3 regions of the Pseudoflavonifractor sp. HNCC25GI2 genome follow, and region 1 is predicted to be linked to each of the others. Evidence: riboswitches for the same ligand, from Rfam matches in the RefSeq annotation. Region 1 holds a riboswitch; each other region holds the start of a gene.
The links. Region 1 has a riboswitch for cyclic di-GMP ahead of AC3YUO_RS09130 (Spy0128 family protein). Riboswitches for the same ligand answer to the same signal wherever they lie in the genome.
Positions count from the first base shown of each region.

Region 2: it holds a riboswitch for cyclic di-GMP, as region 1 does, so the genes downstream of both, AC3YUO_RS10855 (VWA domain-containing protein) here and AC3YUO_RS09130 (Spy0128 family protein) in region 1, are expected to answer to the same signal.
Region 3: it holds a riboswitch for cyclic di-GMP, as region 1 does, so the genes downstream of both, AC3YUO_RS10865 (LPXTG cell wall anchor domain-containing protein) here and AC3YUO_RS09130 (Spy0128 family protein) in region 1, are expected to answer to the same signal.

Region 1 is NZ_JBYUOW010000006.1:6,839-10,111, reverse strand. Features, by position in the region: gene AC3YUO_RS09145 (hypothetical protein) at 1-88, shown strand, start outside; gene AC3YUO_RS09140 (type IV pilus twitching motility protein PilT) at 139-1,200, shown strand; gene AC3YUO_RS09135 (hypothetical protein) at 1,589-1,894, shown strand; cyclic di-GMP riboswitch class I at 1,950-2,034, shown strand; gene AC3YUO_RS09130 (Spy0128 family protein) at 2,115-3,273, shown strand, end outside.
Region 2 is NZ_JBYUOW010000009.1:37,759-41,031, forward strand. Features, by position in the region: gene AC3YUO_RS10855 (VWA domain-containing protein) at 1-1,434, opposite strand, end outside; cyclic di-GMP riboswitch class I at 1,471-1,586, opposite strand; gene AC3YUO_RS10860 (leucine-rich repeat protein) at 1,938-3,273, opposite strand, start outside.
Region 3 is NZ_JBYUOW010000009.1:44,935-48,207, forward strand. Features, by position in the region: gene AC3YUO_RS10865 (LPXTG cell wall anchor domain-containing protein) at 1-1,593, opposite strand, end outside; cyclic di-GMP riboswitch class I at 1,630-1,751, opposite strand; gene AC3YUO_RS10870 (hypothetical protein) at 1,749-1,943, opposite strand; gene AC3YUO_RS10875 (ABC transporter permease) at 2,055-3,056, opposite strand; gene AC3YUO_RS10880 (ABC transporter permease) at 3,053-3,273, opposite strand, start outside.

The DNA.
Region 1 (3,273 bases):
CAGCGAATATACAGTCCTGCGCTGGCAGGCCGTCTCCACTACGGACTGGGAAACCGATGACAGCCTGGCGGTTTGGGACGGCCAGTGACTTGTTTTCCCTTTGATTCTAGATTTTAAAAGGTAAGGAGAGATCGCCATATGGCGGAACTAATTGACTATTTGACCCGTGCCGTACAGGACGGAGCTTCTGATCTGTTTCTGGTGGCCGGCGGCGTGGTAAGTGAAAAGCTGGACGGCCGCATCCGTTCCATTGCCGAAGAAAAGCTTCTTCCTCCCGAAACCCGCCGCCTCATCTCCGACCTTTACCGTATGGCCCAGCGCCCCATGGAAACCTATCTGCAGCGGGGAGATGACGACTTCTCCTTTGCCGTGCCTGGCCTTGCCCGGTTCCGGGTCAACGCCTACTTCCAGCGCGGCTCTCTGGCAGCCGTGGTCCGGGTGGTGGCCTTTGACATCCCCGACTGGCAAACCCTGCGAATCCCCGAGGAGGTTATGAAGCTGGCCGACGTCTCCCACGGCATGGTGCTGGTCACCGGCACAGCCGGCAGCGGCAAGTCCACCACCCAGGCCTGCATCATTGACCGAATCAATCGTACCCGGGAATGCCACATCATTACGCTGGAGGACCCCATCGAGTTCCTCCACCGGGACCAGAAGAGCATCATCAGCCAGCGAGAGATTGCCATTGATACTGCGGACTACCTATCAGCTTTGCGGGCCTGCCTGCGCCAGGCCCCGGACGTCATCCTTCTGGGCGAAATGCGGGATGCGGAAACCATCCGCACCGCCATGACCGCCGCTGAGACGGGCCATATGGTGATGGCTACCCTGCACACCAAGGGGACCGCCAACACCATCGACCGCGTCATCGACTCCTTCCCCAGCACCCAGCAGGCCCAGGTGCGGGTCCAGCTGTCCATGGTGCTCCGTACCGTGGTGTCCCAGCAGCTGCTGCCCGACAAAAACGGCGGTCTGGTGCCCGCCTATGAGATCATGCACATGAACGCCGCCATCCGCAGCCTCATCCGGGACGGAAAAACCCATCAGATCGACAACGCCCTGAATGCGGGAAGCAACGAGGGCATGATTTCCATGGACCAGTCCATTCTGGCCCTGTACCGTGCTGGACACATTTCTCTGGAAACGGCGCTGGATTACTCCGACAACCCCGACCAGCTGCGTCGGCGGCTGGGGGCTTGAACCAGGCTTTGTTTCTGGCTATCCATTCCGCTTTCTCAAGAACCGGGAGGCCATTTTTATGGCCTCCCGGCTCTTTTATGAAGACACGCTGTTTTTTGCTTTTTTCGTCAAAAATCTCCTTTAGTTTTTGTGCATTATTTTTTTCTATCCTGAAGCAAAAGTGCAGGGATGTAACCAGTCTTGTAACCGGAGTATGCTATACTGCATTACGTAAGATGTGGTAAAAGGGGGTGAACTCTGGATGCAGAGCAGGTTATGCGGAAATGAGTACAGGACCACGATTGTCTGCGTTGACAGTTACGAAAACTCCGTACCCAAAGGACGCTTTTATAATCCCTACCTCCCGGAGGGAACGAGTTTTTCCAGCCTGACCCAATTTTTAAAGTCTATGGAGGACACGCTGGATCACATGCAGCTTCCTCAGTCCTTTACTGCGGTCCGTGCGTTTGCTTCGCCGCCGGAGCAGAAAACCGGAGGCCCTCCCTCCCCCGAAGTTCAGGAGGGCAGGCTGGCCACCTTCGCGGTGCGGATCCTCTTCCGCCAGAATGCCAGTTGGCAAGGCTCCGTTGCCTGGCTGGAGGGAGATCTGGAACAGAGCTTCCGCAGCGCGCTGGAGTTAATCCTGCTGATGGACAGCGCAATCACCGGAACCGAGCAACCCTCGAAGAAACGGACGTCCGTTTCTTCCGCCTAGCCTGGGCTAGGCACAGCACTTCCCTGTACGGTGCGGAGCGCGCACCGAAGAAATCACTGAAACAAGGCAAACCGGCGGAAACGCCGGGACGCAAAGCCAGGGGGCTAAAGCGGAAACGCCATGCCAGCCCGGCCGCCAGGATTTCGATCTTCCGAATACATAATGTTGAAAGGAGAACGAAAGAATGGTTAGAAAAATGAAGAAGTCGCTGTCTCTATTTATGGCAGCAGTCCTGCTGTTCAGCCTGCTGCCCGTCAGCGCGCTGGCCAGTGAAATGGGCTCTCAGAAGGACGAGATTATAGAGCTCAATATCCCTGTTGGGGACGAGAGCCTCGAACCTGTCAAGGACGAAGAGCCTGTTAAGGACGAAGAGCCTGTCAAGGACGAGGAGCCTGTCAAGGACGAGGAGCCTGTCAAGGCCGAGGAGCCCGTCAAGGACGAGGAGCCCGTCAAGGACGAGGAGCCCGTCAAGGACGAGGAGCCCGTCAAGGACGAGGAGCCCGTCAAGGACGAGGAGCCCATCGAGAGCGAGGAGTTCACTGAGGACAGCATTCAGGCTGAGGCCGAGGACGGCGCAGTCATCACTGTGTCCGGCCTGCTGCCTGAGGGCGCGAAGGTCACCGCCGAGCCGGTAAAGCTGACTCTGGACGATCTGAATGTCCTAATCGCCTATGATATCACCATCTATGACGGCGAGGGCAATGTGTGGCAGCCCGAGGAGCATGGACAGTCGGTCACCGTGGACATCCAGAGCCCTGTGCTTGAAGCGGTGGAGGAAGTGGAGATCTACCACATGGAGGACGCCGATGCTGAGCCCGAGTTTGTGGAGACCATCACTGCCGACAGCGATGTAGCCACCTTCTCCGCCGAAAGTTTCTCCATCTATGTTATAACGGTCAGCCAGAATGGTCACCAAATTGGACATCTGACTATTACAGACGGACAAAGTTTCTCCATTCAGGGTCACAGCGGCGACTTTAATGAGCACCGCTGGACCGTGATCAACGGGAAAAACGTGATTCAAATTTCTGGGAATTCTGAGCGCCGTACCGTGCAGCTGAAGGCTATTAGCAGCGGCACTGCTACTGTGAAGCACAACTACTACGATTGGTTCTGGGGTTGGTTGACTGAATATTACACCGTTCAGGTTCAGGCACAGCAGTTGGAGCCCACAGACACTACGGTTCCTGTTAAGTTCTATGTGCTGGATCCGACCAGAGGTGCGCCCGCCGACGGTGCGGACCAGGGCGCAAAAAACTACTTCCCCAATGCGGAGTTCGGCACCTATAATGTCTATGACGGCATACCCGGAACTATGGGCGATGAGGCTTGGAACCTCCTCCGCGGTGAGGATGGACGACTGACCGTCGGTGATGAGT
Region 2 (3,273 bases), on a different contig from region 1:
GCCTGTATTGCGCAGGGTGATATATCCGTAGCTGAAACCATCGCCTTCGCCGTCATCTGTGGAACTTCCGTTGCCAGTCACAGTCACATTGGTATTCTCAAAAACGAATGTAGGGGTGTTGCCGCCCAAATACGAAGCCGGTGCGCCCATAAATCCATTCAGGCCATTGTTATTCATCGTCAGGCTGCTGTCGATAAATTCAAATACAGCGTTCGAGTTGCCATCTGCATTTGCCCAGATTCCGGCTCCGCCGCCGCTGCCCTGAACGTTGTTGCTGAAGGTAACGTCGCTGTTTGTGGCGATAAACTTGCTGCCAGCAGTTCCTCCACCAGCATACAGACCACAGCCTTTAGTATTCCCGCTGGCAGAAAGGACTGCATCGTTCAGGGTAAAATTACCGCCCTCCCAATTAATCAAATAGTTGTGAGCTGCGCCGGTAATATTCACAGTCAAAGAGTTCAGCGTTGCCGTATTGACTGTGGTTTCAGAAGTCTCCTTAATGTCCAGGATATCGCTGCCGGTGTAGCCCTCCAGAGTTGCATTTTTCAGGGTGATACCGCCGTTGATAACAGCATTCCCTTCCACATAAAGGGTAACATTTTCTGCCTTAAAGCCCTTTTCATATGTGCCGCTCTTCAGTAACGCCGGAACATTAGCCTCAGCCGCAGCCTTCAGCACAGTATTCGGATCCGGCGTTTCCGGCGTAATGATATACTGCTCTTCAATGTCAACCTTTGGTTTTTCTTCCACCGTCACCGTAATGGAAAGGGGATCGCCGCTATAGGAATACCTCTCGCCCAGCGTAGCGATAAAGGTGTAGTCTCCGGCCGTCCGGCCATCATAGTGATCGCAGGACCAGGTAACAGGAACCTCTACGGTTTCGGGCTCATTGGAGTCTCCCAGCACGATAGTATCCGACTCACCGCCGGGCACCGCAGCCAGCATGACAGTAGTGGGAACTCCATCTTCACCGCCCTCCACAGGCTGCTCGGGCGTCTCAGGCTGCTCAGGAACCTCAGGCTGCTCAGGAACCTCAGGTTGCTCGGGCGTCTCAGGCTGCTCAGGAACCTCAGGCTGCTCGGGAACCTCAGGCTGCTCGGGAACCTCAGGCTGCTCGGGAACCTCAGGCTGCTCAGTCACCTCAGATGCCTCAGACTGATCGGGATCCACTGGATCAACCGGCGGATCGACAGGCTCCGCCGCCTCAACCGTACCCGTCAGAGTCCCGGGAAGCTTCTCCAGAACATCCCCCAGCTCCGTACCATAAGCCACAGAGATGTTCTTGTCCTTCTCAGGAATTGTGACCGACGACAGCTTAACCGCATCCGAAGAACCGCCCTCTTCTGCGAACACTCCCGCCGTGAGCATGCTCATGGTCATACTGGCCACCAGCAGCAACGCGAACACTTTTTGCAGTCTTCTTCTCATTGCCATTTTTCGTTCTCCTTTCCTTTGTCTGAAGATCGAATACATGGCGGCTGGGCTGGCCTGGCGGCAGCTCTTACTCCATCCTCCCGATGAGCTCGCTCCGCTTTAGCCCCCTGGCTTTGCGTCCCGCCGTTTCCAGCGGTTTGCCCCTGCATCTATTCCTGCGGAATTCCTCCGCATTTTGTTCGGAGAGGCTTGCTTTGTTGAAAACAAAGCAAAAAGCCAATATTGGCTTTTCCCGGAGGCGGTTCCGGGTCACCCTTTTTTGGCCCATATTCTCTCCTCTGGACGCAAAAGATTCCTATCCTGCGTTCAGGGTTTCATTATAGCACCTTTGAGTTACAAAAGGGGTTACAAATTTTATTTTCTTGTTCAATTTCTTAAAAATTTTTCAGCATTTTTGCCATTTTCTGTATATTTTACGCATTTTTTACGCAAAAACAGACCACACCCCGGTAAACGCCGGGGTGTGGTCTTAATGATATGGTTTTACCGCTTCTGCGGAGCAATTACTCCTCGTCCCGCTTCTTGCGGCCCAGCAGAGTGACGCCGGCCAGTCCGGTACCGGACAGGGCGCTCAGCGCCAGCCACAGGGCAGAGATATCGCCAGTCTCAGGCACCTCTGCTCCGGGCACATCGGGGTCTTCGATGTCCACACCGGGGTCAGTGCCAGGCTCGGTTCCATCCCCACCGTCAGGATTCTCAGGCGTCTCGCCGCCGGGAACCTCGGGGTCAGTGATGTCCGTGTCCTCGGCCACATACCAGACGTTGATCACCTTGTTGCCGTTCATCGTGCCGGTGAGCGGATCACCGGTAGTTCTGTCGTAGGTATAGCCCTCGATGGCAATGGCGTCGTAAGCGGTCACATCATAGCGCAGGCCCTCACGGATGCGCTCGCTGTGGTTGGAGGCAATGCTGTTTCCATCCTCATCCAGATAGTTGACCGTGACGTTGTAATAGTCGTAGCTGCTGCCGCCGCCACCGGAAGAAGAACGCTCCCGGGTAAGAACAGGTGTAGCGACTGCATTCACGTTGTCAGCACCCAGCGCCACAACAGCGTCTCCCTCATTGGTATCAAAGGATCCATAGGGGTAGCTGTCGTTCACCTGATTGAGCATCAGGTCGTAGTTCATGGTGTGGGTCAGGTAGGGCACGCCAGTGATGGTCCAGGTAATCGTGGTGTTTCCATCCGCGTCCTCGCCGACCTGGTAGGTGCCGGCCGAAACGGTAATGCTGCTCTCATCCAGCGTAAAGGCAGGGTCAATGGTATCCACCAAGGTATAAATGTTATAAGACGCGCCGATTGCATTGTTGATGGCATCACTGAACTCCTGAGTATCGCTGGCCAAGAAGAACAAACCGTCGCTACAAAGCCGCTTCATAGCGTTGATACAGTCGGCCTCTTCGCTGGCCGGAACCGACTGCATAACACCAAAGATCTTGGTCCCGTGGCCAAATTGCTGAATACTCTTGATTCTATCGGCATATTCTTCAATTTCCGGCAAAATCTTCTCCATGTTACTGGAGTTCGCTGCAAAGTTTCGGTTGGGTTTTCCGTCGGAGATAAAGATTACCGCGGCCTCCCGAGAAGTATCCTCACGGTTGGCAATCAGGCTATAGGCGGCATCCAGGGCAATGGCGTAATTCGTAGATCCATAGGGCTGATACGCCATAACAAAATTCTCCGCCATGTCATAGTCCTGAGTGAAATTCTGCGTATGCAAGTACTCCGTAGCATTGGTTGCAAAGGTAACAAAGGCCACCCGGTTATCATAGCCCTGCGTATTCAACAGCTGCTCGCTGACGTCCAGCAGCTTGGACTGCATGTCAAAGAAGCGGGAGTTG
Region 3 (3,273 bases), on a different contig from region 1:
CGCGCCGCCCATAATGCCGGCGGTATTGCCAGAGAAGATACTGTCGGAGATGGCAGCCGGGCCGCTTTGGTGAGAAATCGCGCCGCCGTTGCTGTTAGTGTTATTTCCGGTAAAGGTGCAGTCAGAGACAGTCAAGTTGTTCTGGAGGCCAGAACAAATGGCACCGCCCATAGAGATAGCAGTGTTATCGGTAAAGGTGCAGCCGTCAAAGTTCAGATTCTTGGTATTATCCACATATACTGCACCGCCGCCGGTACCAGCGACGCTGGTATTGCCGTTAAACTCCGAGTCGGTAACGGAGAAAGAATTACTATTGCTGCAATATACAGCACCGCCGGTACCACCCTGGTTGGCAGTAAAGGAACTATCACTCACCACGGCGGTATCCACCCCCAACAGGTACACAGCGCCTCCCAGCGTACTGGCGGTATCCCAACCGTTGGCCTCAAAGGTACAACCAGTAATGGTGACAAAGGGGATTTTGGGCGCATCGGCACCCTCAGTGGTGGTGGGACCCTTTACTGCCACAGCAGATCCGTAGTTGGTGCCAGTAGAGACGCCTATATTATTTTTAAGGATGCACCCCTCCATATAGAGAGAGCCATTCGTCCACAGAGCACTGCCGATACCCGCAGCATTATTTACAAAGACACAATCAATGAGCCTTAGAATGCTGCTCTTGCCGGCAGTGCAGTAAATAGCACCGCCGTAGGTATTATGATCGACCAGATCGGTGCCTTTGCTTCCGTCCAAGGTGCCCCCTTTAACAGTCACGTCCATCGAAGCGCCGTCCTGGCTATTGATGATCAGCAAACGTTCAACACTACCCTCCAGGCTAAAGCCATTCAGGTCCAGCACCAAGCTCTTACTGATGTTGATGGTGCTGGTCAGGGTCACATTGCCCGTCAAGGTAACGGTACCGCCGGTCTCAACTTCGTCAATAGCCTTTTGGAGGCTTTCCTGCGTCATTTCCTCCGGTTCCTCGCCGGGCTTGACAGCACCACAGACAGTGCACTTCAGATCATCGCCATAAGTGTGCTGGCCAGTGGCGGGCATCACTACATTTTCCTGTACCTCACAAAGAACACAGGTGCGGGTGCCCTCTCCATCGTCGACACAGGTGGGCACCTTCCCCTCCAGGGCCACAGGTTCGCCCCACTGATGGGCGGCAGCATCCACAGGAATTTCCTCCGTGTAGCTGGCTTGGCAGGTTTCACAGGTATAAGTCATAACACCAGCAGCTACGCAAGTAGCGGCCGTGGTCACCTCACCCGCAAACTCACCGATACAGGAGGTATAACCATCAATACAGTCCACACACTCCTGAGCCTCTTGGCGCTCACCCGTACCGTTACAGCTCCCGCAGGTTTCCTCAGCGGAGCCGTCCACGTTTCCGGTCCCGCCGCAGGCGGAGCAGGGCACAGTCACCTCAACCTCGTGATCGCCCCCGCAGGTCTCGCAGATAATTGCGTTGTGGGAATGATCTTCCCCATCCCCTCCTGCCGCAAAGGCCGTGATATTCAGCATACCCATGGTCATGCTGAGCACCAACAGCAGCGCAAACAGTTTTTGCAGTCGTTTTCTTGTCGCCATTTTTCGTTCTCCTTTCTAAAATCTGAAGATCGAATACATGGCAGCTGGGCCGGCCTGGCGGCTCGGGATTGGGACGGCCTGCTCGTCCCTCTGCCCGGCTCCGCTTTAGCTCCCTGGCTTTGCGTCCCGCCCTTTCAGACGGTTTGCCCCTGCATCTATTCTGCGGAATTCCTCCGCATGCTGTTTTGAGAGTTCCCTTGCTTTGTTTTCAACAAAGCAAAAGCCAATATTGGCTTTTCTCCGGTTTTCCCTCTCACACACGCAAAATGATCGCCCATATTGCGTTTTGTAGCCTTATTATAGCACCCCTCGGTTACAAAAGCGGTTACATCTTGAATTTTCTCTTTCATTCTTTTAAAAATTTTTTGTCGCACTTCCCATCAGGGATCCGACGCCTGCAGAAGGTATAAAAAAAGCCGTCCCCCGGACGGGGGACGGCGAAGGATGCGGTCCGGCGGAGCTTACCGCTCCTCCCGGAAGTAGTTGAGGCCCAGGGCGGCGGGCTGGCCGCTGCCCTCTTTGCTGCGGATGGAGGAAACCACCAGCACGATGGCGGTGATGATAAAGGGCAGGGCCTTGAAGAGGTGGGGCGGAACGGCGTTGAGCCAGCCCAGCCCGTCGGGGAAGGCCGAGGCCAGGGTTCCGGCATACACCTGGAGGGTGTTGAAGAAGCCGAAGACCACGGTGCCCAGGATGGCGTACAGGGGGTTCCAGTTGGCGAAGATAACCAGGGCGATGGCAATCCAGCCGTAGCCGTTGACCCAGCAGTTGGATCCCTCGAAGGAGCCGCTCATGTTGAGGGCCATGTAGAAGCCGCCCAGGCCCATAATGCCCGAGCCCAGCATCAGGTTCAGGTACTTATAGAGCAGGATGTTGACGCCCACCGAGTCGGCGGCGCCGGGGTTCTCGCCCACGGCCCGCAGCTTCAGGCCCATGCGGGTGCAGGACAGGTACCACCAGGCCAGCACCGCGATGGCCAGGCCCAGGTAGACCAGGGGGTTGTGGGAGAAGAACACCTTGCCCACCACCGGCAGGTCGGAGAGCACCGGAATGTGGATTTCTCCGAAGGCGGCGGACAGGCCGGGGGCCTGCTGCATGGTGGGCCAGTTCTGGCCCACGCCCTTGCCGATGAAGAAGTAGAGGCCCACGCCGAAGGTGGTGATGGTGAGGCCCGTGACGTTCTGGTTGGCCTGAAGGGAGACAGTGAGGACGGCGAACAGCAGTCCGCACAGGGCGGCGGTGAGGAAGGACACCACAAGGCCCACCAGGATGTTGTCCGTCCAGGCTCCGGCCAGGTAGCCGAACATGGCGCCCACGGCCATGGTGCCCTCCACGCCCAGGTTCAGGCTGCCCGCCTTCTCGGTGATAATCTCGCCCACCGTGCCGTAGAGCAGGGGGATGTTATAGACAATGATGTTGAACAGAAACAGGACCAGAATGCTGGCCGCGCTGGTATCGTTCATTTTGCCACCTCCCCGGAGTGGGCGCTGCGCGCCAGTTTAAAGCGGGTAAAGAAGTCTGCCGCCAGCACCGCGAAGAGGATCATGCCCTGGAGCAGGTCGGCAAAGTTGGCGTCCACGCTGGAGTAGGTGACGCTGGCCGCCTGGGCGCCGTACTGCAGCACGGTGATGAGGGCGGAAGCCACCAGGATGCCCGCCACGTTCAGCTTGGCAAGCCAGG